One region of the Streptomyces sp. NPDC002790 genome, then DNA from elsewhere that is predicted to be linked to it. Evidence: riboswitches for the same ligand, from Rfam matches in the RefSeq annotation. Region 1 holds a riboswitch; each other region holds the start of a gene.
What was found. Region 1 has a riboswitch for cobalamin ahead of metE (5-methyltetrahydropteroyltriglutamate--homocysteine S-methyltransferase). Riboswitches for the same ligand answer to the same signal wherever they lie in the genome.

Region 1 (7,779 bases):
CGAACGGCGGGTCTTCCCGTACTCGGTGCTGGAGGACGAGGGCATCCCCCACCGGGTCGGGCTGTGGATCTCCGACTTCCTGCTGGTGCCGTTCCACGTGGCCCGCGCGGGCGGGGTCGCCCTGCTGCGCTACCGGGTGGCCGCCGCCATGCGGACCCTCGCCGACCTGCGGATCGAGGAGTTCCCCTTCCCGCTGCCCGGGCTCGGCATCGACATGGTGTGGAACCCCCGGCTGGCCGACCGGCACTTCGTCGACTGGCTGCGGGAGCTGCTGTGCGACGCCGCGGCCGAGCGCTGAGCCCGTCGCCCGAGGGACGGATCAGGTCAGCAGCCGGACCCAGCTGGCGCTCAGCTCGTCGAGCAGCTGCTCGCGGGTGAGCTTCCAGTCGGCGCTGCCCCAGTGCTGGGCGACGTAGTCCAGTTCGGCCATCGCGAGCACCCCCCGGAAGCGGCGCTGGTGGGGGGCGAGGCGCCCGGCCTGGGTCAGACCGTCCTCGATGTCGCTGATGGCCTCTTCCAGCCACCGCTCCACCAGATCGCGCAGCTCCGGATCGATCGCCGCGGCGTCCCGGCCGACGCGGATGATCGGCCGGATCTCGGGCCAGCTGTCGGCGGTGCGCCGCAGCCAGAGGCCGATCGCCTCCACCGTCCCCTCGGCCACGGTGGCGACCAGATCCTGGGCCGTCGATCCGTGCTCCGGGGAACGAACTCGCTGGAGCGCCTCGTTCAGCCGCTCGTCGATGAGCGCCTTCATCAGGTCGGTCCGGGAGGGGAAGTAGGCGTAGAAGGTGACCCGGGTGGTGCCCGCGGCGGTCGCGATGTCGTCGACCTTGGTGGCGGCGTACCCCTTCGTCGTGAACAACTCGAGCCCGGACTCCAGCAGGAGGCGGCGCGTCATCTGCTTCTGCGCCTGTCGAAGGTTCGCCATGCCGGAAATCCTAATGCCCCACCGCGCACCCGCTGTACGGACGGGCTCCAGGTCATACGCCCTGGCCACACCGTCAGGGGCCGCCGAACCGTCCGCTCCGGAGGCGGGGCCCGGGAGAAGCGGCACTGACCGGCACTTGATGACCCGGTGCCTGAGAAGGCTCGATTCGGCGCATGCCCGCCGCGGCGCTCGTAGGATGCCGGGGTGCCGAGACCCGTCCCGATACCGAAGAGCCGCCGCGCGTGGATCGTGACGTGGGCGGTGCTGTGTGCCGCCGGCCTCGCCGCCACCTACGTACTGACCACCTCCTCGGAACCCGAGCCGCCTCCCAAGAAGCCGGTCAGCGCCCGGTGCGCCGAACTGATCAAGAACATCGAGGGCCAGATCGCCAAGAACGAGCGGGACGGCAAGAAGGACGGAGTGGTGGCGTTTTCGCGCATCCGGGGCGCCGGCCAGGAAGATTGCGGCGATGCGCTCCGCGACCACTTCGGCAGTAATCGGTGAAGCGTGGCGCCCGGGCCGCCGCGTTCGCTGGTCTGGCCGCCGTCACCACCGCCGGGCTGACCATCGCCATGCGCGTCACGTCCGAACCGGAGCCGCAGCCCGCACCGACGCGGGTGTACTCCTCCTGCCTGGCGGCGGACACCCGGCCGCCCGCTCCCGGCGAGGGCCCGTGCGAGGGTCCCGGGCGCTGAACAACTCCCCTATTCCTGCTACGTGTTGGTGATCGGGTCGTACCGCCTGCCCGCCGCGATCACGGCCCCGACGGACTGCAACGCCCCGAGGTCCGTGAGCGGGTCGCCGTCCACCACGAGGACGTCCGCGCTGTAGCCGGGAGTGAGCTGCCCGGTTGTCTCGTCGAGGCCCAGCGCGCGAGCGGGCTCCGTCGTGGCCATCGCGAGGACGCGGTCGTTGGGCAGGCCCAGGTGCCCGTAGAACGTGAGGCTGGAGGGCAGGCCGTCGAAGCTGGCGCGCTGGACTCCCGCGTCGGTGCCCGCGATCAGCCGCGCGCCCGCCTCGGCCATCCGGCGCACCGCGTCGAACATGGCCGCGGCGCGCTCGGCGCCGAAGAACCGCGGCAGCATTCGCCAGTTCGGGCTGACCGTGGGGCAGACGTAGATGTTCCGCTGAACGATCTGGTCGAGCACGTCCTGGCGGACCTCGATCCCGTCGGCCGTCATCCACGTGCAGTGCTCGATACTGTCGACCCCTGCCGCGACGGCGGCGGTGATGCCGTCCGCACCGTGCGCGTGCGCCGCGACCGGCAGTCCGGCGCGGTGTGCCTCGTCGACGAGCGCCGCCAACTCCCCTTCGGAGAACTGGGTTTCCCAGCTCTGGGCGCCGCCCTTGGTGAGCCCGCCGCCGGTCTCCATGACCTTGATGACCTTGGCGCCCGCCTCCGCGTTGCGCCGCACAAGGCGCCGGACCTCCTCAGGGCCGGAGACCTCGCCACCGAGGAACCAGCAATGGCCACCGGGCGGAGTGACGGGCACCGTCGCCGAGACCAGCCGCGGGCCCACGGCCGAGCCCTCCCTGATGTCGTGGGCGAGACGCACCGCGAGGCCGCCCCGGTCACCGAGATCGCGGGCCGTCGTGACACCGACGCTCAGCAACTTCCGAGCCCGAGCGGCCATCGCGGCGAACAGCGCCTCGTCGTCCTGCTCCTGGAGCGTGGCTACGGGTTCCGGTCCCGCGTCGAAGCAGAGGTGCACGTGGGCGTCGATCAGGCCCGGGAGCACGGTCGCGGCGGGAAAGTCGAGCCGGGGCTCGTCGGGCTCCGCCTGGCGCTCGACCTCCGAGCGCGGGCCGGCGCCGGCGATGACGCCCTCGCGTACGAGGACGGCGCCGTCGGCGACTGTGTGAAGATCCGGTCCGGCCAGGACTTGCGCGGCGGTGATCAACATGAAGCGCGGCTCTCTTTCGTCTGCGAGGAACGCCAGTTGCTGCAACGCAGCACATCAGAAAGGGTCAGGGGTTGTCGGTTGCACGCGCCGCCCCGCCCCCGCTGTGTCCTGTCTTCGTCACCGCGTCAGACAGCAGTCTCCGCATGTGCCGCCGCCGGGAGCGCGGTAGAAGAGGCAGCAGCTCCGGCGGCGGAATGTCAGGTCCGGGCCGGTGATCCGGCCCGTTCCGTGTAGCCGGCCCGTCTCCAGGAGTTCGCGTGTCAGCCGCGTGAGATCCGTGCGCAAGTCGGGTCGGGACCGCAGCAGTTGAGCCGACGACCCGAGGAGAGCCGAGGCGGAATTGCCGGCCAGCAGGCGTGGCGCCACCTTGACGGTGAGGCCGTTCTCGACCGCTGCCAGGACTCCGTCCACCTCCGCGTGGACCGCGTCGGCGAGGGAGCGGAGCTCCGTCGCACGTCGGCCCTCGGGCCGGGGCAGGCGCAGAGCCGAGCTCTCACCGGACCACTCGACCGTGCTCATCGCCAGCACGATCCCGTGGACGAGGGCGCAGGCGAGGACCGGTGACCAGAGGCGTGCCGCGAGGCCCAGGTGGGCGATGGAGGCGCCGATGCGGGGTTCGGGGGTGGCGTAGTGGTCGTTGACCGCCTGGGCTCGTGCGGCGAGCCCGGCGTGGGTGAGCCGTGCATCGGGCCGCCGCCGCGTCGGCGTCGTGTCGAGGGCGAAGAATCCCCCGAGCCGCGACTCCACGTCCCGCAGCGCCTCGGCGACCTGTTCCGACGGCACCTCGTTCATGAGGCCCTGGCCCGGCGCGGCGCCTCGATGACGTAGAGGTCCAGGATCGCGGGGCGCTCCGCGACTCCCGGTCCGCCTGCCCCTATCCAGTCCGCGATGTCCTCGGTGGCGTCAGCGTCGTTGACCAGGCCGAGCCACACCGGTCGTGCTCCGGCCGCCCGACCGGCGGCGGAGGGCTGTACGACGATGACATTGGCCTGATCGCAGACGTCCAGGCACTCGGAGATCCGTGTCGGCGCGATCCGGCGCAACCGCGCCGTCTGCGCGGCGTGATCACCGTCGACCTTGACCGTTCCGCAGCAGCAGTCGCGGCACACGACCACGCGGCACGGAACCGCCCGGTCCGCCGCGGGGGCCGTCGCTTCGGCTTCGGCGAGCCGTTCGGGCATGCCGCATCCTCCCTCTCGCCGGGGAGTTCCGCCCCGGATCGCTTCGAGGGGGCGACAGCGTGAGTCTCCTGGCTCTCGGGTCCGTGCTCGTCCCGGCCTTCCCACCCTCGCGGGGGCAGTGGCTCTCCGGGATCCGCTCGCCGATCACAGTGGCGGTACCGCACCGGATTCGCACCGGTTTCCTCGGGCCGCCGTCGCCCGTGTTCACCGTCATCATGCCATCCGGCGAGGAGCTGCCGACGGGCCGGACGTTGTGGCGCCTCCCGGGCGCGGACCCGTAGGGTGAACGACGTAGCTGGTTCGCCCCGCCCGCCAGACGGGGTGTCGTAAGAGGGAACCCGGTGGGATTCCGGGACTGCCCCGCAGCGGTGAGTGGGAACGACCGCCGTCATACGCACTGGGCCCCGGAAGAGGGGTCTGGGAAGCGACGGTCACTAGGTGTCCGCCCTTTCGGGTGGGCGTGCCCGCAAGTCCGAAGACCTGCCAACTGCCCGTGCACGGACGACACGTGCGCGGACATCTCGGTGACCTCGAGGGCGGGTCGGCGTACACATACCGGCGAAAAGATCGTGCCTCGCAGCGCGCGGTCACCGCTCCGGTGGTGTCACTCCTTCGCGCCGCAGAGGCCTTCCGGGATCTCAGGGATACGTCTCTCGAAGGAGAATTCCGTGACCACCAGGACCGCGGACACCACGACCGCGCACACCGGGACCGAGCCCGCGCGGGCCACCGTGTACGGCTACCCTCGCCAGGGCCCGGACCGGGAACTGAAGAAGGCGATCGAGGGCTACTGGAAGGGCCGCGTCGACGCCGACGGTCTTCGCTCCACCGCCGCCGAACTCCGCCGTGCCAACTGGCGGGAACTGGCCGCGTCCGGCATCGACGAGGTGCCGACCGGCGACTTCTCGTATTACGACCACGTCCTGGACACGACCGTCATGGTCGGTGCGGTGCCCGAGCGCCACCGGGCCGCCGTCGCGGCGGACGCCCTGGACGGGTACTTCGCGATGGCACGCGGCACCCAGGACGTCGCCCCGCTGGAGATGACCAAGTGGTTCGACACCAACTACCACTACCTTGTGCCGGAGTTGGGCCCGGACACGGTGTTCACCACCGATTCCACCAAGCAGGTCGCGGAACTCACGGAGGCCCTCGCCCTCGGCCTGGACGCCCGCCCCGTACTGGTCGGACCGGTCACCTACCTTTTGCTGTCGAAGCCCGCTCCCGGCGTGGCCGACGACTTCGATCCGCTCACCCTGCTGGACCGCCTGCTGCCCGTCTACGCCGAGGTTCTCAGCGACCTGCGGGCCTCGGGCGCCGCCTGGGTGCAGCTCGACGAGCCCGCCCTGGTCCAGGACCGCACTCCGGCGGAGCTGAACGCCGCCGCCCGCGCCTACCGTGACCTCGGCACGCTCGCCGACCGGCCGAAGCTCCTGGTCGCCTCGTACTTCGACCGACTCGGCGAGGCCCTGCCGGTGCTCGCCAAGGCGCCCGTGGACGGTCTCGCCCTCGATTTCACCGGTTCCGCCACCGCCAACCTGGAGGAACTCGCCGCCGCCGGAGGCCTGCCCGGCAAGCGTCTCGTCGCCGGTGTGGTCAACGGCCGCAATGTGTGGGTGAACGACCTTGAGCGGTCACTCGCCACGCTCGGCACTCTGCTCGGACTCGCCGACCGCGTCGACGTGGCCGCTTCCTGCTCGCTGCTGCACGTTCCGCTGGACGCGTCCGTGGAGCGGGACATCGAGCCGCAGGTCCGGCGCTGGCTCGCCTTCGCCCGCCAGAAGACCACCGAGGTCGCCACCCTTGCCAGGGGCCTCACCCGAGGAACCGGCGTGGTCGAGGCCGAACTCGCCGCCAACCGCGCCGCGTTGAGTTCCCGGGCCACCTCGCCCATCACCCGTGATCCGGCGGTGCAGGCCCGCGCCGCCGCCGTCACCGAGGCGGACCTGCGCCGCTCGCAGCCGTACGCCGAGCGGACCGCCGCCCAGCGTGCCCTGCTGAACCTGCCGCTGCTGCCGACGACGACCATCGGCTCGTTCCCGCAGACCGGCGAACTCCGCGCCGCGCGCGCCGATTTGAGGGCCGGACGCATCGACAGCGAGGGGTACGAGTCCCGCATCAGGAACGAGATCCGTGAGGTCGTCTCCTTCCAGGAGAAGGCCGGTATCGACGTGCTCGTGCACGGCGAACCCGAACGCAACGACATGGTCCAGTACTTCGCCGAGCAGCTGGACGGCTACCTCGCCACGCAGCACGGCTGGGTCCAGTCCTACGGCACCCGCTACGTCCGCCCGCCGGTCCTCGCGAGTGACATCTCCCGCCCCGCAGCGATGACCGTGCGCTGGACGACGTACGCCCAGTCCCATTCCAGCCGTCCGGTCAAGGGCATGCTCACCGGCCCGGTCACCATGCTCGCCTGGTCCTTCGTCCGCGACGACCAGCCGCTGGGTGACACCGCCCGGCAGGTCGCCCTCGCCCTGCGCGACGAGGTCGACGACCTGGAGGCGAACGGCACTTCGGTCATCCAGGTCGACGAACCGGCACTCCGCGAGACCCTCCCGTTGCGCGCAGGCGACCACGCCGCCTACCTCGCCTGGGCCACCGAGGCATTCCGCCTCACCACCAGCGGCGTCCGGCCGGACACGCAGATCCACACCCACATGTGCTACGCCGAGTTCGGTGACATCGTGCAGGCCATCGACGACCTCGACGCCGATGTCATCAGCCTGGAGGCCGCCCGCTCCCACATGCAGGTCGCACACGAGCTGGCCGAGCACGGCTACCCGCGTGAGGCCGGTCCGGGCGTGTACGACATCCACTCGCCACGCGTCCCGAGCGTCGACGAGGCAACCGCATTGCTACGTAAGGGACTTGAGGCCATCCCCGCCGAGCGGCTGTGGGTCAATCCGGACTGCGGGCTGAAGACCCGCGGCTGGGCCGAGACACGGGCCTCCCTGGAGCACCTCGTCGCCGCCGCACACGCCGTCCGTGAGGAGCTCGGGACGACCGCGTAGCTCTTGAGGCCTCGCCTCTGGTGCCGATACTCCGGCACCAGAGGTGAGGCGCCCACTCCACCTACGTCAGTCGATCGGCGCGTACGTGCGCCTGCCCCTCCGGTACGCGATCTCGCCGAGCGCGATGTCGCAGAGCATGAACGCCGCGAGCGGGATGCCACTACATGCGGTACCCCCACACGACGAGGAGCACCACGTCCGTGACCTCGCCGCTCATCGGGTCGACGGCGACGGCGTCCTGCTTCTCCGGCCAACTCCGCTGGATCTGCTGGACGACGTACCCCGAGGACGCGTCGGCGGGCGGGACGATCTCGACGGGGTTCGAGAGACCCTCGGCGCGGGCCGCTTCCAGCCTGTAGTCGGGGCTACCCGCAGAGCAGCCAGACCGATGCGGGAATCCGCTTGGGTGCCCGCCGCGTTGGATCGACAGCCGGCCGCACGCCCCCGCTTCGTCCCCCCCATCCGCTTCAGCCGCTCCATCCGCTTCATCCGGGAGACACCCCTCATGTCAGAGCCAGAGATCGATGCCCTTGTGTTCGACGTGCTGGGCACACTCGTCGACGAGCCCGCCGGAATCCGCACCGGAATTCGTCAACTCTCCCCAGCGCAGGCCGACTCCGAGGTCGACAAGCTCTTGGCGCTGTGGCAGCAGCACGTCGAGCACGAGCAGCAGCGGGTACTCGACGGTGGCAGGGCCTACCTCGCGAGCGACGTGCTCGACCGGGAGGCCGCCCGGCTCGTCGCCGACGCCG
Region 2 (7,779 bases), on a different contig from region 1:
GTGGAGGTGTTGCGGGCGATGCGCCGGGCGAACGCGTCCGGCAGGCCGAGCGCCTCGTCGAACGGGAGCACCGTCACCGCGTCGGCCCCGCCGACCCCGGCGGCGAGCGTGGCGATCGTGGTCCGCAGCATGTTCACCCACGGATCGCGTCGCGTCGTCATCACCGTCGAGGTCACCGCGTGCTGCCGCTGCGCACCCTGTTCGGGCGCCCCGCAGACCTCGGCGACCCGCGCCCACAGCCGTCGCGCCGCGCGGAACTTGGCCACCGTCAGGAACTGATCGGCGCTCGCCGCATAGCGGAACTCCAGTTGCGCCAGAGCCTGTTGAGTCGTCAGGCCCGCCGCCGTCAGCTCGCGCAGATACGCGACACCGGTCGCCATCGACGCGCCCAGTTCCTGCGCCGCCGAGCCACCGGCCTCGTGGTACGGCAGCGCGTCCACGGTCAGCGCCCGCACACCGGGGTAGCGGGTGGTGCACCGCCGAGCCAGCTCCACCACAGGACCGATGTCGTACGACGATCCCGTACGGGCCTCGTGCCCCAGGGGGTCGGCGCCCAGGTTGCCGCGCGGGGCGTCAGCGGCGACGCCCGACTGCTCGTAGCAGCGGAACAGTTGGGCCGCGGCCGCCTCGGTCTCGGCGCCCGCGTCGAGGACGACGGGGGCGAGGTCCAGATAGACGCCGTCGAGCGCCGTGGGCAGCGCGGAGACGGGGAAATCGGAGGCTTCGCCCACGGTCAGCCACAGCGACGCGACACCGTTCTCCAGGTCGGCGAGTACCGCCGCCGGGTCCGCCACCGCGTGCCTTTGCCGTACGTCCCAGCCGCCGGCGACGTTGCCCTCGGCGCGGCCACCACGGACGAAGGGCGCGAAGCCCGGCAGCCCGTTCGTGGGTGCCGCGTCGCGGCCGGTGTACAGCGGGCGGGTGCGCAACCCGTCCTCGAGCGCGGTGGACAGGGCGCCTTCCGCTTCGGCTGCCGAGACTTCCTTGCCCGACTTGCGCAGGACACCCGACACCAGGTGTTGCCACTGCTCGTGCGTCGCGTCAGGGAACTCGGCCGCCAAGGAAAGCCCGTCGTCTGGCAGGACCGTCATGTCCGGATGCTAGGTCAGAGCCGGCGAGCGAGAGCAGGGCACACCCGTGTGACCTTGTTCTCCTTGTCGTGGGGGCTCGATTCGCCTACGAGCGGGATGGCGCGGAATGGTGACCCGCGTCGGCGCGGCACGCCAGGCGACGGCGCGAGGGAACCGGCCTTGGCCATGTACGCGCCACGCGGTACCGTCAGGGCGTATCGACGACAGCACGGAAGCCGGTGTGAAACCGGCACGGTCGCGCCACTGTGTGCGAGAGGTCCGAGGACGGACCGCTCGTGAGTCAGACCCGGCTGTCGTCTCGTGCACCACCGAGACGGGACGCGAACTCCCGAAGGAGGCTCTGCCATGGCGCAGAATGTCGCCCAGCCGACCCCCAACACCCCTGTGATTCCGGCGAAGTTGCCGTTGAAGGACATCGCCCCCTGGGCCGTCTTCATCGGCATCCTGATGCTGGTTCTTCTCTACTTCGTCGGCGCCGAACAGGGCGCCACCTCCGTGTTCAGCGGAGCGGAAGTTCATGAATGGGTGCATGACGCCCGTCACCTGCTCGGCTTCCCCTGCCACTGACCCGAGGGAACCCGACGCGCTCATGAACTCCAGCACCGTACGTAATCTGCTCGTTCGCGGCATGCTCGCCGGCCTCGCCGCCGGCGTGCTCGCCCTGGTCATCGCCTACTGGCTCGGCGAACCAGGCGTCGACGCCGCGATCGGCTTCGAGGAGGCCCACGCCGGCCACTCGCACGGCGACGAGGTCGAACTCGTCTCCCGCGGCCTCCAGTCCACCGCCGGTCTCGCCACCGGCATCCTCGTCTACGGCATCGCCTTCGGCGGGATCGCCGCTCTCGCCTACTGCTTCGCGCTCGGGCGCGTCGGCCGCTTCGGCCCACGCGCCACCGCCCTGCTGCTGTCGGGCTGTGCGCTGCTCGCCGTATACGTCGTACCGTTCCTGAAGTACCCGGCCAACCCGCCCGCCGTCGGAAACCCCGACACCATCGGCAAGCGGACGACCCTGTACTTCCTGATGATGGTGCTCAGCGTGCTCCTGACGATCGCCGCGACCATCGTCGGCAAGCGGCTCGTGCCCCGGCTCGGCACCTGGTACGCGACAGTCGTCGCCGTGCTGGGATTCGCCGTGATCGTCGGCCTGGCCTACGAGTTCCTGCCGGCGATCAACGACGCGCCCGAGCACTTCCCGGCCGCGCTGCTGTGGCGCTTCCGGCTCTCCGCCCTCGCCACACAGATCACGCTGTGGGCCGGATTCGGCCTGCTGTTCGGAGAGCTGGCGCAGCGACTGCTGCGGCCGAAGCCCGTGGCCGCCACACCTGGGGAAACGGTCGCGGCGGGCCAATGATGGCCCCGGGCGGGTCGCGGGAAACGTAGAAGAGGGCCCACGGAGTCATCCGGGGCCCTCGCGTGTTTTCGCACCACATCAGGGTTCATCCGCGCATGGTTCGCGTGAGGAATCGAGGAGCTGAGTGGCCAGACACCCGGAGCCGCGCCGTATCACTCTCGGCGGTCGCGCGGCGGTCGCCCTGACCCTCGACGAGTACGAACAGCTCATCGCCGGCCGACGGCAGATCGGCGGGCAGAGCGCGCGGATGCGGGTGCTCGCCCAGCAGGCGAAGCGGACCGAGCAGCTGGTGCGCGACCTGACGGAGCTCGTGGCGGCGTGCCCGGCCGACGAGTGCGCTGCCGTCGGGCACACGCCGAGCGGTACCGGACCCGCCGTACGCGAGGACAGTCCCGAGGCGGCACGGTCCGCCTGCGTACGGTGCGAATTGGCGGAGCTGTTGGCCCGCCACCGGGGGCAGGGCCGTTGATCGGAGCGCTCACTCGGCGCCGAGCATGCGGCCGAGCCGGATGTTCCAGCGACCGGAGCGCCCACTGAACTCCGTGGCCGACAGCGGCGCGACGTCAAGGCGCCAGAAGGCGGACAGCGGAGCCCCTGTCGCATGGACCGCGGCCGCCCGCACCACCTCGGGTTCCACGACGGCGACGACCCGGCCGGACGCCGTACCGCCCTCCCTGACCTCGTCCAGCCAGCGGCCGACCCGTGCGCACACGTCGGCCACGGACTCACCACCCGGCGGTGAGGCCTCCGGGTCCGTCAGCCAACGAGCCACCGCCTGCGGTTCCGTGGCGCTCACGTCGTCCAGCGACCGGCCGCGCCAACTGCCCGCGTCGAGGCCTGCCAGGGCGGGTGCGGCTTGCCCGGCATTGAGGCCGAGAGCGTCGGCGGTCTGTGCGCACCGGGTGCCGGGGGAGACGACGACGCGGTCGGCCAAGGGCAGGGTTCCGGCCGCGCGACGAGCCTGAGCGGCGCCGGCCGAGTCGAGGGACGCCCCGTCGTCGAACACGCCGCTCCGTGCTGAGGCGGTCACGGCCGGTGAGACGAGCAGCAGGCGCGTGGTCACGGAACTCCCTGGGACTCGATGGCCGTGCGAGGGGAGCGTACTCCCCGCCGCCGATGTTCCTTCAGCAGGTCCGTGCGGTGGTCGCGGAAGGTGGTGACGAGTACGGCGACGAAGTCGAGGGGCGGGAGTTGCAGGAAGAACTGGGTGTCGTTCCGGGTGCCCTCGAACACCTCACTGTGGTGGAGGAGACGGCGGCGCTGGAGGGCGTTCCCATGCGTCTGACCGTCTTCTCCGCGGACCTGATCGGCGATCCGGTGCCCGCGGCCGAACTGGCCGCACGTTCGTGCCCTATCCGGTGTCGGACGACGGGCCGGGGGACGGGCATCGGGCCTGAGACGGCCCGGCCGCTCCCGTGCTCCAAGGACACCGGGTGCCTTCCCCGATCCCTCGTGCGCCACAATGAGCCCACGAGAGGCGACGGGGACCAGGAAGCCGGTGTGATTCCGGCGCGGTCCCGCCACTGTGACCGGGGAGCGATCCTCCTGCACGCCACCGTCCGCGACAGCGGACGGGAAGGCGGGGGTGAGTGATGATCCGGGAGCCAGGAGACTGACCCGTCGCCGGTCCAGCAGCAGGGGCGAGGACACCCCGGAGAGGATCGATGTGACGACGCATGCCCGAACGGGGCACCCGGGGCCCGGCAGGCGCCAAGTACTGGCCGCCTCAGGTGCGTTGACGTTCGCCGGAGCCGGGTTGCTCAGCGGCTGCGGCGGGGACACCAAGGACGGGGGAGGCGGCGACCGGTTCCGCGCGGCGTTCACCTCCGGTGGCTCCCAGGAGACGCTCGACCCGCACGTGGCACCCAACTTCGTCGACCAGGCCCGCGCCAAGGCCCTCTACGACACCCTCGGCACGTACGCGGACGACCTGTCGGTCCGCGAGCGGCTCGCGGAGTCCTGGGAGAGCGACTCCTCGGGCACCCGCTGGCGCATCCGCCTGCGCGCGGCCCGCTTCCACGACGGCAAGCCGGTCACCGCCAAGGACGTGCTCTACAGCTACCGCCGCGCCGCCGACCCCAAGACCGGATCTCCGTCGCAGGTCCTGCTGTCCGCGATCGACTTCGGCGCGAGCAGGGCAGACGGGAACCGGACCGTCGTCCTCGTGCTGAAGGCGCCGAACTTCGAGTTCCCCACCGTCTTCGCGGGACCCGGCACCGAGATCATCCCGGACGGCACCACGGACTTCAGCAAGCCGGTCGGCTCCGGCCCCTTCACCTACGTGTCCTTCACGCCCGGCGGCACCGCCCGCTACCGGCGCTGGGCGGACCACTGGGACGGCGCCCCGCACATCGCCGAGCTGGAGATCGTCCCCGCGAACGAGGAGTCGGCGCGGCTGGGCGCGCTGCTGTCCGGGCAGGTGCACTACGGCGCCGACATGGGCGGAGCGTCCGTGGAACGGCTGAAGAAGAACAACTCGACACACCTTCTGACGGCCAAGCGGGCCACCGCGCAGCAACTGCTTCTGCGCACCGGACGAAGCCCGTTCGACGATCCGCGGCTCATACGCGCCGTGCAGCTCGGCATCGACCGGGAGGCACTGGTCAGGATCGCGCTCGCCGGGCACGGCGAGGTGGGCAACGACCTGTTCGGGATGGGGCTGCGCGGCTACCCCGACGACATGGAACCCCGGAAGCGGGACGTCGACGAGGCGCGCGGGCTCGTGAAGGAGGCCGGAGCCCAGGGGCTGCACATCACCGTGGAGACCAGCGCCGTCGACGCCGCGTGGGAACCGGCCGCCGACCTGATGGCTCGTCAGCTACGCGAGGTGGGGCTCAAGTTGACCGCCAACACCCGCGCCTCCAGCACGTACTTCAGCGAGATCAAGACCAAGGGCATCGCCGCCTTCAACACCACCTCCACGCTGCCCGTCTCCGACTTCCTCCAGCAGCGGGTCCGTGGCGGCGCCGCCCGCAACCAGACGCAGTACGCCTCGAAGAAGTTCGACGCGCTCCTTGACCGGGCCCGCACCAGCCGGGACGAGCAGGACAGGCTCGGGCTGCTCGCCCGCGCCCAGAAGCTGGCCCGCGCCGAGTCCGGACTCCTGGTGTGGGCGTTCTCCGACGCCAACGACGCCGTCGCGCGCTCGGTCACCGGTTTGCGCGCGGCGCCCCCGAACTCGCACGACTGGGCGCGCTTCGACCGTGTCCGCGTCAGCTGACATGCGGGCGTATGTGCTCCGACGCTGCCTGCTGGCGCTGTTGCAGTGCCTGGTGGTGCTTCTCGCCGTGTTCGCCGTCGGCTCGCTGCTGCCCGGCGACACGGCCGACGTGCTGCGCGGTGAACTCGGCACGCCGGAGCAAGTCACCGCACTGCGCGACCAGTTGGGTCTCGACGAACCGGCTTGGTCCCGCTTCGGGCACTGGCTCGCCCACCTCTTCACCGGGGACCCGGGGAATTCTCTGACGACCGGCCTGCCCGTCGGCGACGACATCGGCCGGCGCGTCGGCGTGACACTCCTGCTGGGTGTCCCGGCACTGCTGCTCGTCACCGTGCTCGCGCCGCTCGTGGGCGCGGTGTCGGGGCTGCGGGAGGGCAGCCGCGTCGATCGCGCGCTGAACACGGCCGCCGTCGTGCTGCACGCCGTGCCGGAGTTCGTGCTCGGGCTGCTACTGGTCGCCTCGGTGTCGCTGGCGGCCGGGCTGCTGCCCGCCACCGCCGTCGGCATGGACGCGCACGCGCTGTGGGCGCAGCCCGCCGTGCTGGTCCTCCCCGTCGTCGTACTGACGGCCCGTCACCTGTGCGACCTGGCACGGCAGATACGGGCCGGGGTCGCGGACCAGCGGCACAGTGCCGTCGCCGAGCATCTGCGGCTGCTCGGCATGCGCGAGCGCGTCATCGTGGTGCGCCATGTGCTGCCGGGTGCCCTGGGGCCGGCGGCGCAGCAGTACGCGCGCTGCGTGGAGGGACTGCTCGGCGGCGCGGTGCTGGTGGAGGCGGTGTTCGGCTTCCGCGGCCTGGGCAACGGCTTCGTCGAGGCGGTGCAGAACCGCGACCTGCCCCAAGTGCAGACGTACGCCCTGCTGTTCGCCGGCACCGCCGTCGCGGTGAACCTGGCCGCCGACCTGGTCGCCCACCGCTTGGCGCCCCGCCGGGAGGTCACGGCGTGACGCTACCGGCCACCGCGACACGAACTCGCCCACCGTGGATCTCCCTGACCCTGCTGGGTGTCCCGGTGCTCCTCGCCCTGTCGGGGCCGCTCCTCGCAGGCGACGACTCGCCCCAACCGGACGCTCTGCCGTCCCAGCCACCCGGCCACGGTCACCTGCTCGGCACCGACGTCCTGGGCCGAGATGTGCTCGCGCTCGTCCTGCACGGAGGCGCCTCGGTGGTGGGCAGCGCGCTCGCGGCGCTCGCGATCGGCATGGCACTCGGCGTTCCGTTGGGCCTGCTTGCCGCGGGGCCGCGGCGCCGCCTCGACGAGACCGTCATGCGCACCATGGACCTGCTGCTGGCCTTCCCCGGCCTGCTGGTCCTGATGACCCTGGCCGCGACCGGCCACCGCCACTGGCTGTGGCTCGTGTCGGTCGCCGGGGCGCTGCAAGTGCCGGCCGTTGCCCGCCTGGTGCGGGGCGCGGCCCTCGCCCCCGGTGCCCGGACCGTCGTCGAGGCGCTGCGCATGCAGGGCCACGGCTGGGCGTACATCCATCTGCGGCACCTGGCAAGGGAGTTGGCCGCGCCGCTGGCCACCGACGCGGGCGGCCGGTTCTCCGTGGTGCTCTACCTGCTGGCGTCCGCCAACTTCCTCGGCCTCGGCCTGTCCGCGTCCGCACCCGACTGGGCGGTGCTCATCGAGCGCAACAGCGACGCCCTGTTCACCCAGCCCGCCGCCGTACTGGCGCCCGCGGGGCTGCTGACCGCACTGTGCGTCGGCGGCAACCTGCTCGTCGACCGGTCCCTCGCGCGGAAGAGGAGGAGTTCGTGACCGCACCGCAGTGGGAGACGGCGCCGCAGCCGGAGCCGGCACCGCAGTCGGAGACCGCACCGCTCTTGGTGATCGAGAAGCTCTCGGCGCACGCCGAAGGTGCGACGCGACCGCTGCTCGACCAGGTCGGGCTGACCGTGCGGCCGGGCACCGTCCTCGCCGTCGTCGGACCGTCGGGCAGCGGCAAGACCACGCTGGGCCTGGCCGCCCTGGGCGCCGCGCGCGACTCCGTGAAGCTGTCCGGACACGTCCTGTTGGAGGGCGCGGACCTGCTGTCCCTCACCCCGGCGGCACGCCGCTCGGCGCGAGCGGGCCGCGCCGCCCACCTGCCCCAGCACCCCGAATCGGTGCTC
Region 3 (7,779 bases), on a different contig from region 1:
GTCGGCACGGCCCGCAGTCGGGTGATCAACGACAGTACCGCTCCGTACAGGTCGGCCGGGATGTCCAGGCGGAAGTGGTGCATCGGTTCGCACACCGCCGTGCCCGCGCGCGTGAGTGCGCTCATCAGGACCAGCGGGGTCAGCCCGCGGAAGTCGCCCGCCGTGCTCGACATCGACTTGTCGAAGACGGCGTGCGCGTGGCTCTGTCGCGGCGCGTATCCGGAGTGCGTCAGCGTCACCGTGCAGTCGGTGACCTGCCAGCAGAGCATTCCCTGGCGCAGCGTCCTGTGCACGGCCTCCTCGATGGCCTTGATGAAGGCCAGGGGGAGGGAGCCGAGTTCGATGCCGAGCCGAAACGCGACGCCCGAGCCGATCGGCGCCGGGTCGACCCGCAGACCGATGGTGGCCAGGCGTGTCCACGAGGTTGACGTTCGTGCCGGCCACCGGGAACGACACCACGGCCGACTTGATGGTGATGCCGCGCCGGCGCTCCAGGTCGAGGGAGTCGGTGCGGGTGCTTCCGTCGTCGACGCGGCCGAGCTCGTCGATCACCCCGGCCGTGTGCAGGAGGCGCTCGGTCAGGCTGGTCTTACCGGCGTCGACGTGCGCGAGAATGCCCAGATTCAGAGTGTGCACTGACAGTCATGTCCATGGGGGAGAGGGCAGGGGCCTTCTGAAGGAACATGTCTGTCGTGCGCATGGATCGGTCCTCACGGTAGGGGCGCGCGGGAATGCCGCTGCGATCAGTGCAGCAGTGGACCGCGCGCGCCCCGGCAACCGAATTACGTGCCGTCGGCCATCCTCGCCGACCACCGCTGCTCGACCCTCGCCAGGCGCCAGTAGGCGATCGCCGCGACCCACACGACCACGAACAGGCCCACGATCACGTACCCGACGTTGTCGAGGTCGAGACCGGCGATCCACCCGGTGACGGCGTCACTCAGGTCGAGCTTGTCGTGCAGGACGCCGACGAGTTCGATCGTGCCGATGAAGAACGCCACCGCGATCGACAAGCCGGTGATGGTGAGGTTGTAGAACACCTTGCGCACAGGGTTGGAGAACGCCCACTGGTAGGCGAAGTTCATGAACGTGCCGTCGAGCGTGTCGAACAGGCTCATGCCCGCGGCGAACAGTAGCGGCAGGCACAGGATCGCGTACCACGGCAGGCCCGCCGCCGCGCCGCTGCCGGCCATCACCATCAGCGTCACCTCGGTCGCGGTGTCGAAGCCGAGACCGAAGAGGAAGCCGAGCGGGAACATCTGTCCCGGCCGGGTGATGGACTTGGTGAAGCGGCCGAGGATCCGGTTCATGAAACCGCGGGAGTCCAGGTGCTCCTCGAGCTTCCGCTCGTCGTACGAGCCCGCGCGCATCGCCTTGAAGACCTTCAAAATGCCCATCAGGGCAACGAGGTTGAGCGCCGCGATGAGGTACAGGAACGTACCGGACACGGTCGTGCCGACGACGCCGAGTACCTGGTGGGTGCCCGAGTTGTCGTTCAGCAGGGTGCCGGCGAGCGCAGCGCCGCCCGCGACCAGCGCCGCCATCGCGACCACCACGCTGGAGTGGCCGAGCGCGAACCAGAAGCCGACCGAGACGGGCCGCTTGCCGTCCGCCATCAGCTTGCGGGTGGTGTTGTCGATGGCCGCGATGTGGTCGGCGTCGAAGGCGTGCCGCATGCCGAGCGTGTACGCCGTGATGCCGAGGCCGATACCGAAGGCCTTGTTGCCCACTTCGTAGTGCTCGGGGACGACGAGCAGGAACAGCACGCCGAACGCGACGACGTGCAGCGCGGCGATCACCGCGATCAGGCCGGCCGTGCGCAGCGTGTCCTCGCGGCGCCAACGGAAGGCAGGGGAGGGGGAATTCAGGGCAGGGTTCGGGGAGTTCCCGGGCAGGGTCATGCGTCGATCACGCTCCAGCACCTCGTGGAATGACTTCGTGAGATGCCGCGGCCGGTCTCCTGGCTTACGGGCGTGCCCGCCGCTCCGGCCTTCCCAGTGGCCGACGGCCGCCAGTGGCGTACAGGGTGGAACGGCGCGCTCCGGACGGCGCTGTCCGAAACCCGATCACAGTGGCGAGGGCCGCTCCGGAATGGGCCCCTTGGGGGCCGTCACCGGTCTTCCCGAGCACCACGGCCCGGCCACCCTACTAGGGGCCTGTATTGGGTTCTACTCTGGGCTCGCGGGGGCTGGCGCCTCCGTCTCCGGTGTTGTCGTCGGTCGACGACGCTCCGCGTCGCCTCCCTCCTCCGCCTTGGATCCGAAGGCGCCAGCCCCCGCTCCCTGATCCAGACCAGAACCCAATACAGGCCCTACCTACCCTGAAGCGCGCTGACGGGCCCGGTCGATCTCCTCGTAGGCCTTCTCCCGGCCCTCCCAGTGGGAGCCGTCGACCGATTTGCCGGGTTCCAGGTCCTTGTAGACCTCGAAGAAGTGGGTGATCTCCAGGCGGTCGAACTCGGGGATGTCCTCGATGTCCCGGGTCGCGCCGTGCCGTGGATCGTGCGCGGGCACGCACAGCACCTTCTCGTCCGGGCCCTTCTCGTCGCTCATCACGAACATGCCGATCGCCCGGCACTCGATGACGCAGCCGGGGAACGTCGCGTCGCCCGTCAGGACGAGTGCGTCCAGCGGGTCGCCGTCGCCGCCGAGCGTGCCCTCGATGTAGCCGTAGTCCGCGGGGTACTGCGTCGACGTGAACAGCATCCGGTCGAGCCGGATCCGGCCGAGATCGTGGTCCATCTCGTATTTGTTCCGGGACCCCTGCGGGATCTCCACGATCACGTCGAACGCCTCGGCGCGTGCCTGACTGCTGCCCAATGTGGCCTCCTTGCCGCATTCCGACGCCCACGAGTGTGCGCTGTACCGGGCAAGGGCGGAAGACCTCAGACGGCCGGAGGAATGGCGAATTCGAGTTCGGGTCGGTCCCAGGCGACGGCCGGCGGGCGCGCGGGCACCGTGCCGGTGCGGTGTGCGCCCATGGAGCGGTAGAAACCCTCGGCGGGCGGGTGCGCGACGACGCGGACGTGGTCGAGGCCCGCGGCCAGCGCCTGGGCCCGCATGTGGTCGACGAGCAGCCGCCCGATGCCCCGGCCCTGCGCCTCGTCCGCGACGAACATCAGGTCCAGCTCCGGCGGCTCGGTGAGCAGCGCGTAGAAGCCGAGCACGCGCTCGTCGGCCGAATCCACGGCTACGTAGACGTGGTGCGCCTCTACGTAGTCGGGTCCCACCCGGTAGCCCGCGACCATCGAGGCGTACGGATCCCGGTAGGCACTGGAGCCGCGCACGAGGCGGGTGAGGCGCCGGGCGTCCTGGGTGGTGGCCCGCCGGATGCCGACCGCCGGAGTTCCCCCACGGCGTGTAATGCTCGCGTTCATGTGTCGAGTATTACGCATATGGGGGCGGCGTCAGGAGGTCGGCACGGTCGACTGGGCCTGGCGCAGGAACGTGGCGTTGTCCGGGGTCTGGCGCAGCTTGTCGAGCAGGGCCTCGTAGGAGGCGGCCGGGTCCCGGCTCTGCAGGGCGCGCCGCAGTCCGCGGATGACGGTCAACTCGGCTGCGGGGAGCAGGAGTTCCTCGCGGCGGGTGCCGGACGGGGTGAGTTCGACGGCCGGGTGGACGCGGCGCTGCGCGAGGACGCGGTCCAGGCGCAGCTCCATGTTGCCGGTGCTCTTGAGCTCCTCGAAGTAGTAGTCGTCGGCGCGGGATCCGGTGTCGACGAGCGCGGTGGCGAGGATGGTCAGCGAGCCTGCCTCCTCGGCGTCGCGGGCCGCGCCGAAGAAGCGCTTCGGGCCGTGCAGGGCGGCCGCGTCGACACCGCCCGACAGAGTACGGCCGCTGGTGGAGGCCGCGTTGTTGTACGCGCGGCACAGCCGGGTCAGGGAGTCGAGGAGGATCACCACGTCGCGGCCCTGCTCGGTGAGGCGCTTGGCGCGCTCGACCGCGAGTTCGGCGAGCGCGATGTGCGCCTTCGCCGGCTGGTCGAACGTCGAGGCGTACACCTCGCCGCGCACGGAGCGGCGCATGTCGGTGACCTCCTCGGGGCGTTCGTCGACGAGCACCACCATGAGGTGGGCCTCGGGATGGTTCGCGGCGAACGCGGCGGCGAGCTGCTGCAACAGCACCGTCTTGCCGGTCTTCGGTGGGGCGACGATCAGGCCGCGCTGCCCCTTGCCGACGGGCGTGAACAGGTCGACGACCCGTCCGGCGAGCGCCGCGGCCGGGTGCTCCAGGCGGAACCGCTCACTGGGGTGGAGCGGGGTGAGGTCGGCGAAGCGCGGGCGGCGACGGGTCGCCTCCGCGGGGGCGCCACCGACGGTCTCGACGTGCGCGAGGGAGTGCGGCTTCCCGCACGTCCCGTCGACGAAGTCGCCCTTGCGCAGGCCGAGTTGGCGGATGAGGTGGGCGGGGACCTGGACGTCGTGCGACGTCGGGATCAGGTCGGCCGCCCGCAGGAAACCGTGCCCGTTCCCGCCGATGTCGAGGACGCCGGCGGCGCGGACGGGTTCTTGGGGTGGAGCGGAGGTCGTGCTCATAGTGGTGGCCGTGGTCATGGTGATCACAGGTCCTTTCGCGGGCCGAGCCGCGGACGCGGCAGGCATACAAGGGCAGGGAAGGGAGGGGATCCGGCGAAGGGCAGGGGCGGCTGAGCGCGCCCTGCGGCCGGGGAGAACCTGGTGCGTACGGCGACGGGTGAAGAGCCCGCCAGAAGCCGCTGACCAGGGATGACGTGCGCTGCGTGGCGACGGGAAAACCGTCGGATCAAAAGCGCTGAAGAGAGTGATTCGGTACCGGCGCCTCGAAACGGGCGAGCACATGTACCACTAAGACCGTACCACCCGAACCCTGCCGCGCGGCAAGCCCCGGCTTCGGAGGCGGCGCGCCCTATGCTGATCCGCCATGTTCTCCGATCACGGTCCCACCCTCCGCGAGCTGGCCGTTCAGGCGCTCTCCTCGGTCGAGCGGGGGTACGACCTGCTGGCGCCGAAATTCGACCACACGCCGTTCCGTACGCCGGATGTCGTGCTCGATTCGGTGGGCCGCGCGCTCGCCGGGCTCGGCCCGTACGACACCGGGCTCGACCTGTGCTGCGGCACCGGGGCGGGCCTGCGTGTGCTGCGCGAGGCGGGTGTCGGGCGGTCCGTGGGCGTGGACTTCAGCGGCGGCATGCTGGACGTCGCGCGGCGCGGCGAACCGCCGGCCCACTGCGTCCGCGCGGACGCGCTCGCGCTGCCCTTCGGTGAGGTCTTCGATCTGGTGGTGAGCTTCGGGGCGTTCGGGCACTTCCTGCCGCGCGAGTGGCCGCGGCTGTTCTCCGAGGTGTGCCAAGTGCTGCGCCCCGGCGGGCAGTTCGCGTTCCCGCTGCCCGCGCCCGCGGTCCCCGGTTCGGTGGGCTACTGGGCAATGCTCGGCTTCGACGGTGCGATGCGGGTGCGCAACGTGGTGTGGCGACCTCCGTTCGTCATGTACTACCGGCCGTTCCGACTCGGTGACGTACGACGGGAGTTGGGCCGTGCCGGATTCGACGTGGCGCTGCACGCGCTGCCCGAACTCGGCGCGCGGCCCGACGGCAGCCCGCGGTGCAGACTGGTCGTGGCCACGCGCCGCTGAGCGGGGCGCCTGGGCTGATCAGTGTCGGCGACCCGCCCGCAGTTCGAGGCGCCGCCCCTCGAACTTCGCGCGGAAATCGCGGTCGTGCGAGACGACGGCCACCGCTCCCGGGTACATCGCGAGCGCCGCCTGGAGGTCCTCGACGAGGTCGAGCGCGATGTGGTTGGTCGGCTCGTCGAGGATGAGGAGGTCCGCGGGGCGGGTCACCAGGCGGGCGATCTGAAGGCGCCGCTGCTGGCCCGCGGACAGGGCGGCCACCGGTACGTGCAGGTCCTCCTCGCGGAACAGGCCGAGCGTCAGGAGCTGTTCGGCGTACTCGTCCGGCAGCCCGGGCCGCCCGGCGGCGAATGCCGCGAGCAGCGGGAGCCGTGTGGAGCGGGTGGGCAGTTCCTGCGCGAGGTAGCCGATCCGGGCGGGGCGGCGGGCCGTGCCCGCGTCCGGCTCCAGGTCGCCGGCCAGGACGCGCAGGAGGGTCGTCTTGCCCGCGCCGTTCTCGCCGGTGACCAGGAGGCGGTCGCCGGGCGTGAGCGTGAGGAGCCCGTCCAGGCGCAGCCGCTTGCCGACCTGTACGCCGTCGAGCTCGGCGAGGGGCCCCTGCGCGGCGGCGGGTTCGTCCGCCGCCGACAGCGCCGTCGTGAAGCGCAGTGGTGCCGGTGGCTTCGGCGCCGGGTTGCGGCGCAGTTGCCCCAGGCGTTCGCGGGCGGAGCGCACCTGCCCGCCGAGCTTCGCCTCGCTGGAGCGGCGGTGCTTGCCGAAGCCCTGTTTCGGGTCGCCGCCCGTGACGGCGAGCCGTCTGGCCGCGGCCTCCAGCAGCTCCTCCGTGCGGGCCACCTCCTCGACCCAGTCGGCGTACCGCTGCTCCGCGCCGCGCCGGGCGGCGGCCTTCGCGGCGCGGTAGCCGGCCCAGCCGTCGCCGTACCGGTGGACCGTGCGTGCGTCCCGGTCGACCTCCAGGATCGTGGTGGCGATGCGCTCCAGGAAGCCGCGGTCGTGGGTGACCGCGACGACGGTGCCGCGGTGCGCGCGCAGTTGTTCCTCGAGCCAGCGCACGGCTGCCGCGTCGAGGTGGTTGGTCGGCTCGTCGAGGAGGAGCAGTTCGGGGGCGGCGGCCAGGACGCAGGCGAGCGCGAGCCGGGACTGCTCGCCTCCGGACAGTGATCCGAGCACGCGGTCGCGGGTGATCCGGGCGAGCCCGAGGCCGTGCATGGCGGCGTCCACGCGGGCGTCCGCCTCGTATCCGCCGCGTTCCTCGTAGGCGATCAACAGCTCGCCGTAGGCGGCGAGTTCATCCTCCGAGGCCGCGCCGAGGGTCTCCTCCGCACGCCGCAACCGGTGTTCCATGGCGCGCAGTTCGGTGAGGGCGAGGTCGACGGCGTCCTGCACGGTGCGGTCCGCGTCGAGGTCGAGGGTCTGGGTGAGGTGGCCGATGCCGCCGGGGAAGCCGACGGTGACCTCCCCGGCATCCGGTGTCTCGGCCGCGGCGAGCAGCCGCAGCAGGGTCGACTTTCCGGAGCCGTTCTCGCCGATGACGGCGGCCTTCTCGCCCGGACGGACGGTGAAGCGGACCTGGTCGAGGACGGTCCGGGTGCCGTAGGACTTGGTGACGTCCTTGACGGACAGCTGTGCCACGGCAGTGGGCACGAGGGTATGGGCGCGTTCGCGCATGGGGCTTCCCTGGAATGTGAAGGGGGTCTACGGACAGCGGAAACGGCGGCATCGGCCGTGCCGGACTCAGACGTAGAAGTAAAGGAAAGCCATGACGTCACCATAACAAGACGAACCGTCTCGCCTCAAGTGGGAAAGTGGGAAACGGGCTGCCCTCCGGACCCGACCGGATCGCGCCGCACGCCCGCCGCGCCTAGCGTGGACGCATGCCTGCCGGGCCGTGTCGTGCCCGGCGACCGACGGAAGGGTGTCACTCATGTCCGCTCGTCCTGAAGGCGCGCCGGTCTGGGCCGACGCCATGTTCCCCGACGTGGAGGCCGCGAAGAGCTTCTACGCGGAGCTGTTCGGCTGGACCTACGACGAGGGCAGCCCCGAGTTCGGCAACTACACGCAGGCGAAGACGCCCGACGGCAAGAGGGTCGCCGCGCTCGTGCCGCAGATGCCGGGCGCGGAGGGCGTGCACCCCGCCTGGAACCTGTACCTCGCCACCGCGGACATCGGGTCG
Region 4 (7,779 bases), on a different contig from region 1:
GGCCGGTGGCGAGAATGTCTCCAAGACGCTGGCATGGACGCTCGGACTCCTCGCCGAACACCCGGACCACGAAAGCCGGTTGTACGAAGAGGTTGAATCGGCTACCGGTGGCGACAGGCAGGTGGCTTTTGGTGACATCGGGAAACTCGCATATATGCGGAACCTTCTCAACGAGTCGATGCGCATTCGCCCCAGCGTGTGGATATTCACGCGCGTTTCGGCGGTCGATACGGTGCTCGGTGGGTATCGCATTCCGGCCGGGACGGACATCGTCTACAGCCCGTACGCGATGCAGCACGACCCGCGCTCGTTCGACGACGTGAACGTCTTTGACCCCGACCGCTGGCTGCCGGAGCGCGTCACGGACGTGGCGAACGTGGCGCACCAGCCGTTCGGCACCGGCAACCGCAAGTGCCCCGGCGATCACTTCAGCATGGTCGAACTCGCCCTGATACTGGGCACATTGGTGTCCCGGTGGCGGTTCGAAGAGGTCCCCGGGACGAACGCGACGGCGAAACTGGGGATCACCATCGGCCCCAAGAACGGGAATCTGCGGGTGAAGGCCCGCGGCTGACCGTCCGTCACCAGGGCCTAGGAGGCGAGCCTCACCCGGAACGTCCTCCGGAAGGCGTTGGGCGTCGTGCCCAGCGCCTTCATGAACTGATGGCGCATCGCCGCCGCGTTGCCGAACCCGGCGCGCGCGGCGATCGCGTCCACCGTCTCGTCCGTACGCTCCAGCAACTCCTGGGCGAACAGCACCCGTTGGCGCAGCAGCCAGCGGTACGGCGTCGTGCCCGTCTCCTGCTGGAAGCGCCGGGCGAAGGTGCGCGGCGACATGTGGGCCCGCGCCGCGAGCTCCTCCACGGTGACCGGCTCGTCCAGGTGCCGCTCCATCCAGGACAGCACCTCGCCCACCGTGTCGCAGCGCGTCGTCGGCAGCGGGCGCTCCACGAACTGGGCCTGCCCGCCGTCCCGGTGCGGCGGTACGACCATGCGGCGGGCGATCGTGTTCGCGACCTCGGCGCCGTGCTCGGTCCGCACGATGTGCAGGCAGGCGTCGATGCCCGCGGCCGTCCCGGCGGAGGTGATGACCGGGCCCTCGTCGACGTACAGCACATCCGGGTCGACGCGGGTGCGCGGGAAGCGGACGGCGAGCTCGCGCTCGTAGCGCCAGTGCACCGCGCAGCGGCGTCCGTCGAGGAGGCCGGCCTCACCGAGCACGAACACGCCCGCGCAGAGGCTGAGCACGCGCGCGCCCCGGTCGACCGCCTCTCGCAGCGCGTCGAGCAGCTCCGGCGGGTACTCGCCGAACCGCCGCCCCGCCGAGGGGATCGTGATGAGGTCGGCCTCCGCGAGCCGTTCGAGGCCGTGCGGGGTGGAGATCGTCATGCCGGGTACGTGCGTGGTGAGCGAGGGGCCCTCGGCGGAGGCGACCGCGAAGTCGTACACGGGCAGCCCGGCGTCGCTCCGGTCGAGGCCGAACACCTCGCAGACGACGCCGAGTTCAAAGGGATGCACGCCGTCCAGCAGCACGGCGGCCACGTTTTTCAGCATGCCTGTCAGTGTGCCGCATACGTGGCAGTTATTCGAGGGTTGCTGGCGGTCCTGCCACTGCCGCGCGAGCGCGGCCCGGCGGAGAGTGGAGGACATGAACACAGCGATGAACTACCTCGCCGTCCTCTTCGTCTTCCTCCTCCTGGCGTCCCCTTCCCTGTACGGCATGGCCCACGACCGCCGCATCGACCGCCAGCTCCGCGAGGCGCGGCGGAACGCCGAACAGCCGCCCCGCCACGCCGAGTTCACCGAAGCGGCCTAGAACTCCTCGTCGAACCCGACCGAGCCCTCGACTGCCACCTGGTACGCCGAGGGGCGGCGCTCGAAGAAGTTGGTCAACTCCTGGACGCCCTGGAGTTCCATGAAGGAGAAGGGGTTCTCCGAGCCGTAGACCGGCGCGAAGCCGAGGCGCTGGAGGCGCTGGTCGGCGACGCACTCCAGGTACTGGCGCATCGACTCGGTGTTCATACCGGGCAGCCCCTCGCCGCAGAGGTCGCGGCCGAACTGCAGCTCGGCGTCGACCGCCTCGCGCAACATGTCGGTGACCTGCTGCTCCAACTCGTCGTCGAAGAGCCCGGGCTCCTCCTTTCGGACCGTGTCGACCACGTCGAACGCGAAGGACATGTGCATCGTTTCGTCTCGAAAGACCCAATTCGTCCCGGTCGCCAGCCCGTGCAGCAGCCCGCGCGAGCGGAACCAGTAGACGTACGCGAACGCCCCGTAGAAGAACAGGCCCTCGATGCACGCCGCGAAGCAGATGAGGTTGAGGAGGAAGCGGCGGCGGTCCGCCTTGGACTCCAGGCGGTCCATCTTCTCGACCGAGTCCATCCAGCGGAAGCAGAATTCCGCCTTCTCGCGGATCGAGGGGATGTTCTCCACCGCCGCGAACGCCGCCGTCCGGTCCTCCGGGTCGGGGAGGTAGGTGTCGAGCAGCGTCAAGTAGAACTGGACGTGCACGGCCTCCTCGAACAGCTGGCGGGACAAGTACAGGCGTGCCTCGGGGGAGTTGATGTGCTTGTAGAGCGTGAGGACGAGGTTGTTCGACACGATCGAGTCACCCGTCGCGAAGAACGCGACCAGGCGGCCGATCATGTGCTGCTCACCGGGCGACAGCTTCGCGAGGTCGGCGACGTCCGAGTGGAGGTCGACCTCCTCCACCGTCCACGTGTTCTTGATGGCGTCGCGGTAGCGCTCGTAGAAGTCCGGGTAGCGCATGGGGCGCAGGGTCAGTTCGAAGCCCGGGTCGAGCAGGTTCTTTTCGGGAGAGGTGGACATCACTGGCAGGCCTCGCAGGACTCGGGGTTTTCCAGGGAGCAGGCGACCGCGTCCGGCTCCGGCGTCGCGGTCTGCGCGGGGACGGTGCTGTTGCCCGCCGCCCGCGCGATGCGCGTCGCGGGGCGCGAGCGCAGGTAGTACGTGGTCTTCAGGCCCGACTTCCAGGCGTACGCGTACATCGAGGAGAGCTTGCCGATGGTCGGCGTCTCCAGGAAGAGGTTGAGGGACTGGGCCTGGTCGAGGTACGGGGTGCGTGCCGCGGCCATGTCGATGAGGCCGCGCTGCGGGATCTCCCAGGCCGTGCGGTAGAGGGCGCGGAGTTCCTCCGGGACCCAGGTGAAGCCCTGCACCGAGCCGTTGGCCTCGCGCAGCGCCTCGCGGGTCCTGGCGTCCCAGACACCGAGCGCCTTCAGTTCCTCGATGAGGTACGAGTTGATCTGGAGGAACTCGCCCGACAGCGTCTCCCGCTTGAAGAGGTTGGAGACCTGCGGCTCGATGCACTCGTAGACGCCGGCGATGGAGGCGATGGTGGCCGTCGGCGCGATGGCGAGGAGGAGGGAGTTGCGCATGCCGACGGAGGCGATGCGCTCGCGCAGTGCCGCCCAGCGCTCCGGCCAGGTGGGCTCGACGCCGTAGTGGTCGGGGTGCAGCACGCCGCGTGCGGTGCGGGTCTTCTCCCAGGCGGGAAGGGGGCCGTTGCGCTCGGCCAGGTCGGCCGACGCCTCGTACGCCGCGAGCATGATGCGTTCCGCGATGCGGGTGGAGAGGGCCTTGGCCTCGGCCGAGTCGAAGGGCAGGCGGAGCTTGAAGAAGACGTCCTGGAGGCCCATCGCGCCCAGGCCCACCGGTCGCCAGCGGGAGTTGGAGCGGCCCGCCTGGTCGGTCGGGTAGAAGTTGATGTCGACGACGCGGTCGAGGAAGGTGACGGCCGTGTGGACGGTGTCGTCGAGGCGCTGCCAGTCGATGTCGCCGGTCTTCGTGTCGACGAAGGAGCCGAGGTTGACCGAGCCCAGGTTGCAGACGGCCGTCTCCCCGTCGTCCGTCACCTCGAGGATCTCCGTGCAGAGGTTGGAGGAGTGGACCGTGTGGCCTGGCTCGGCCGTCTGGTTGGCGGTGCGGTTGGCGGCGTCCTTGAAGGTCAGCCAGCCGTTGCCGGTCTGCGCGAGGGTGCGCATCATGCGGCCGTACAGGTCCCGGGCGGGGATGGTCTTCTGGGCCAGCCCGCGGGTTTCGGCGTCTCGGTACGCGGCGTCGAACTCCTCGCCCCACAGGTCGACGAGCTCGGGCACGTCGGCCGGCGAGAACAGCGACCACGGCTGGTCCGCGTTCACGCGGCGCATGAACTCGTCCGGGATCCAGTGCGCGAGGTTGAGGTTGTGGGTGCGGCGCGCGTCCTCGCCGGTGTTGTCGCGCAGTTCCAGGAACTCCTCGACGTCGGAGTGCCAGGTCTCCAGGTAGACCGCGGCGGCGCCCTTGCGGCGGCCGCCCTGGTTCACGGCGGCGACGGAGGCGTCGAGCGTCTTCAGGAACGGGACGATGCCGTTGGAGTGCCCGTTCGTGCCGCGGATCAGTGAACCGCGGCTGCGGATGCGGGAGTACGAGAGGCCGATGCCGCCTGCGTGCTTCGAGAGGCGGGCGACCTGGTGGTACCGGTCGTAGATCGAGTCGAGCTCGTCGAGCGGGGAGTCGAGGAGGTAGCAGCTCGACATCTGGGGGTGGCGGGTGCCGGAGTTGAAGAGGGTGGGGGAGGAGGGCAGGTAGTCGAGGCGGCTCATGAGGCCGTAGAGGGCGGCCACTTCGTCGAGCGCGCGGGTGGAGTCGTCCTCGGCGAGGCCCGCGGCCACGCGCAGCATGAAGTGCTGCGGCGTCTCGATGACGGAGCGCGTGATCGGGTGGCGCAGCAGGTAGCGGCTGTGCAGGGTGCGCAGGCCGAAGTAGCCGAAGCGGTCGTCGCCCGCGACGTCGATGAGCGCGTCGAGGCGCGCGGCGTGCCCCTGTACGAATGCGGCCGTGCGGTCCGCGATCAGGCCCTCGCGGTGGCCGACGGCGACCGACTCGGTGAAGCTCGTGACGCCCTGTGAGGCGGCCTCCGCGGCGATGGAGCGGGTGAGCAGGCGGGCGGCGAGCCGGGAGTAGGCGGGGTCCTCGGAGATCAGTCCGGCGGCGGCCTCGGTGGCGAGATCGCGCAGCTCCGCTTCATCGGCCCGCGCCGAACGGCCGCGCAGCGCGGCGGCGGCGATCCGGCCGGGGTCGGCGTCGGGGAGGTCGGCGGTCAGCTCGGTCAGGGTGCGCAGGAGTGCGGCACCCGGGCCGTCCTGGGGGGTGGCTGAGACCGGTTCGGCGGGCGCGATGGTCACGTGGAGGCTCTCCCTCGCTCGGGCGGGGCCTTTCGGCACACTCGCGTCGTCGCCCGAAGGGCGGCCCCGCGGTGTCTGGTGCGTGCGATCGCAAGGCGCCGGACGGGCCTCGTAGCGGAGCTACTAGGTCTGTCCGGCAACGCCGCGAGCGTGCGTGCCAGACGCCGCGGGGCAGACGCGAGTGTGCCGAAAGGCCCCGCGGGCCTGCGGGGAGGAGGTGGCAGCGCGGGCCGCGCACGCGCAGGGCGGGCCCTCGTCCACCGGCCCTTTCCGCGAGGCCCGGACGTCTTCGACGCCCGGGCCGGTCGGCTCGGGCGTGCCGTCGACAGGTCATCGGACTCACGCGGGCGTTTTTGTACGCCTACGCACACCGTTGCGGGACAGTTCCGGATTCGCACCGGATTCCCCTGTGGTGACAGCGAGAGTGAGCATACATGTTGTGTCGGGCTTTCGCTTCAGCCCCATATGTTGTGTCGGCCGACCGAACCGTCAGTCTGCCGCCAGCTTCAACTCGTACGCCCGCAGCGTCACTTCCGGGATCGGCGACCAGTCGCGGTCCGGGATCCGGGTGAAGCCGAGGCGCTCGTAGAGGCGGTGGGAGGCGGTGGCGAGCGGCTGCGTGCACAGCACCACCGCCGACTTCCCGGCTGACCGGGCCCGGTCGATCACGGCCCGCACGAGCGCCTCGCCGACGCCCTTCCCGCGCGCCTCCACGTCGACGGCCAGCATCCGGAACTCGGCCTCCGAGGGGCGCGCGAGGTCCGCGTACGGGTGGTCGTGCGTGGGGACGTAGGTGACGCCGCCGAGGACGCGGCCGTCGGGGTCCTCGGCGACGAGCACTTCGGCCTGACCGGCGCGTTTCTCGACGTCGCGCAGTTCTGCGGCGTACCAGTCGTCCTCGCCGAACGCGAGGAGGCCGCTGCCCAGGTAGGCGCGGGCGCTCAACTCGCCCAGTACGGCGTATTCATCGGGGCGCACTGTTCTGATCACGACGCCATGGTTACGCGACCCCGGGCCGTGGCCGCAACGCTTTCCGGAAAATGTGTCGGGCCCCTCCGAAGCGGAGGGGCCCGACACACGTACGGAAGGGCGTGCTTAGTGACCAGCGCCCGCGCCGACCGTCGGCAGGTCGCGCTTGACGCCCTTGTCGCCGGCGTCGGCCGTGTAGTCCTCGGCGGTCGTCTCGTCGACGCCGTCCGGGGCGTTGACCGCCTTGAGGACGAAGGTCAGGACGACGGTGACGACGATGTTGAGGACGAACGCCGTGAAGCCGATGTAGCCGATCTCGCCGATGCCGGGGATCTCCGCCGACGAGCCGCCGAAGTGCTTCTGCGTCGGCGACGCGACACCCCACGCGGCGAGCGTGCCGTAGACCATGCCGACGGCCCAGCCGGCGAGCAGCGCCCAGCGGTGGAACCAGCGCGTGAACAGGCCGCCGACCAGGGCCGGGAAGGTCTGCAGGATCCAGATGCCGCCGAGCAGCTGGAAGTTGATGGCGACCGTCTTGTCCATGGTCAGGACGAAGACGAGCGCGCCGACCTTCACGAGCAGCGAGACCAGCTTGGAGACCTTGGTCTCCTGCGCGGGCGTCGCGTCCGGCTTGATGAAGTCCTTGTAGATGTTGCGCGTGAACAGGTTCGCGGCGGCGATGGACATGATGGCCGCGGGGACCAGCGCGCCGATGCCGATGGCCGCGAACGCGACGCCCGTGAACCAGTCGGGGAACATGTCCTCGAACAGCTGCGGAATCGCCAACTGCCCGTTCTGCACCTTGATTCCGGCCGCGATCGCCATGAACCCGAGCAGCGCGAGCAGGCCCAGCATCAGCGAGTACAGCGGCAGGATCGTGGTGTTGCGACGGATCACGTTGCGGCTCTTGGACGAGAGCGTCGCCGTGATCGAGTGCGGGTACATGAACAGCGCCAGGGCGGACCCGATGGCGAGCGTCGCGTACGTCCAGGTGCCCGAGGAGCCCGGCGCGAGCCCGGCGACCGGTTTGCCCGCCGCGTCGTTCGCGGCGTCGAACTTGTCGTTCGCCGCGGCGAAGATGTGCTCGAAGCCGCCCAGCTTGATCGGGATGTAGATGATGGCGACCGCGATCACGAGGTAGATCAGGCCGTCCTTGACGAACGCGATCAGCGCGGGCGCCCGCAGGCCCGAGGAGTACGTGTACGCGGCCAGCACGCCGAAGGCGATCAGCAGCGGCAGGTCCTTGACGAACCAGTTGGTGCCCTCACCCCCACCGACGCCCATGACGTCGAGAACGGCCTGGATGCCGACCAGTTGGAGTGCGATGTACGGCATCGTGGCGAGGATGCCGGTGACCGCGACCGCGAGCGAGAGGCCCTTGGAGCCGAAGCGTCCGCGCACGAAGTCGGACGTCGTCACGTACCCGTGCTTGTGCGAGACCGACCACAGGCGCGGCAGGAACGTGAAGATCAGCGGGTACACCAGGATCGTGTACGGCACCGCGAAGAAGCCGGAGGCGCCGGCCGCGTAGATCGCCGCGGGCACGGCGACGAAGGTGTACGCGGTGTAGAGGTCGCCGCCGAGCAGGAACCAGGTGACCCAGGTGCCGAACGAGCGGCCGCCC

Region 2: linked by a shared signal. The riboswitch ahead of ABT004_RS04005 (ABC transporter substrate-binding protein) and the one ahead of metE (5-methyltetrahydropteroyltriglutamate--homocysteine S-methyltransferase) in region 1 are both predicted to bind cobalamin.
Region 3: linked by a shared signal. The riboswitch ahead of nicT (Nickel transporter NicT) and the one ahead of metE (5-methyltetrahydropteroyltriglutamate--homocysteine S-methyltransferase) in region 1 are both predicted to bind cobalamin.
Region 4: linked by a shared signal. The riboswitch ahead of ABT004_RS20955 (ribonucleoside-diphosphate reductase subunit alpha) and the one ahead of metE (5-methyltetrahydropteroyltriglutamate--homocysteine S-methyltransferase) in region 1 are both predicted to bind cobalamin.

The regions. Positions count from the first base shown of each region.
Region 1 covers NZ_JBEOVM010000026.1:66,438-74,216, forward strand. Annotated here, with positions in the region: gene ABT004_RS15180 (LysR family transcriptional regulator) at 1-298, shown strand, start outside; gene ABT004_RS15185 (TetR/AcrR family transcriptional regulator) at 320-928, opposite strand; gene ABT004_RS15190 (hypothetical protein) at 1,133-1,432, shown strand; gene ABT004_RS15195 (hypothetical protein) at 1,429-1,623, shown strand; gene ABT004_RS15200 (amidohydrolase family protein) at 1,642-2,832, opposite strand; gene ABT004_RS15205 ((2Fe-2S)-binding protein) at 2,950-3,624, opposite strand; gene ABT004_RS15210 ((2Fe-2S) ferredoxin domain-containing protein) at 3,621-4,013, opposite strand; cobalamin riboswitch at 4,075-4,198, opposite strand; cobalamin riboswitch at 4,292-4,515, shown strand; gene metE (5-methyltetrahydropteroyltriglutamate--homocysteine S-methyltransferase) at 4,682-7,027, shown strand; partial or broken gene ABT004_RS15220 (hypothetical protein) at 7,094-7,442, opposite strand; gene ABT004_RS15225 (haloacid dehalogenase type II) at 7,533-7,779, shown strand, end outside.
Region 2 covers NZ_JBEOVM010000004.1:84,734-92,512, forward strand. Annotated here, with positions in the region: gene ABT004_RS03975 (methylmalonyl-CoA mutase family protein) at 1-1,091, opposite strand, end outside; gene ABT004_RS03980 (CbtB domain-containing protein) at 1,437-1,658, shown strand; gene ABT004_RS03985 (CbtA family protein) at 1,681-2,442, shown strand; gene ABT004_RS03990 (hypothetical protein) at 2,567-2,911, shown strand; gene ABT004_RS03995 (histidine phosphatase family protein) at 2,921-3,505, opposite strand; gene ABT004_RS04000 (hypothetical protein) at 3,502-3,675, opposite strand; cobalamin riboswitch at 3,901-4,077, shown strand; gene ABT004_RS04005 (ABC transporter substrate-binding protein) at 4,178-5,662, shown strand; gene ABT004_RS04010 (ABC transporter permease) at 5,646-6,611, shown strand; gene ABT004_RS04015 (ABC transporter permease) at 6,608-7,426, shown strand; gene ABT004_RS04020 (ABC transporter ATP-binding protein) at 7,423-7,779, shown strand, end outside.
Region 3 covers NZ_JBEOVM010000001.1:165,997-173,775, reverse strand. Annotated here, with positions in the region: partial or broken gene ABT004_RS00800 (GTP-binding protein) at 1-410, opposite strand, end outside; partial or broken gene ABT004_RS00795 (GTP-binding protein) at 403-636, opposite strand; gene nicT (Nickel transporter NicT) at 783-1,901, opposite strand; cobalamin riboswitch at 1,934-2,149, opposite strand; gene ABT004_RS00785 (inorganic diphosphatase) at 2,316-2,819, opposite strand; gene ABT004_RS00780 (GNAT family N-acetyltransferase) at 2,885-3,376, opposite strand; gene rho (transcription termination factor Rho) at 3,407-4,552, opposite strand; gene ABT004_RS00770 (methyltransferase domain-containing protein) at 4,899-5,609, shown strand; gene abc-f (ribosomal protection-like ABC-F family protein) at 5,628-7,274, opposite strand; gene ABT004_RS00760 (VOC family protein) at 7,531-7,779, shown strand, end outside.
Region 4 covers NZ_JBEOVM010000046.1:14,073-21,851, reverse strand. Annotated here, with positions in the region: gene ABT004_RS20975 (cytochrome P450) at 1-574, shown strand, start outside; gene ABT004_RS20970 (GlxA family transcriptional regulator) at 592-1,554, opposite strand; gene ABT004_RS20965 (hypothetical protein) at 1,649-1,816, shown strand; gene ABT004_RS20960 (ribonucleotide-diphosphate reductase subunit beta) at 1,813-2,829, opposite strand; gene ABT004_RS20955 (ribonucleoside-diphosphate reductase subunit alpha) at 2,829-5,186, opposite strand; cobalamin riboswitch at 5,494-5,624, opposite strand; gene ABT004_RS20950 (GNAT family N-acetyltransferase) at 5,676-6,176, opposite strand; gene mctP (monocarboxylate uptake permease MctP) at 6,282-7,779, opposite strand, start outside.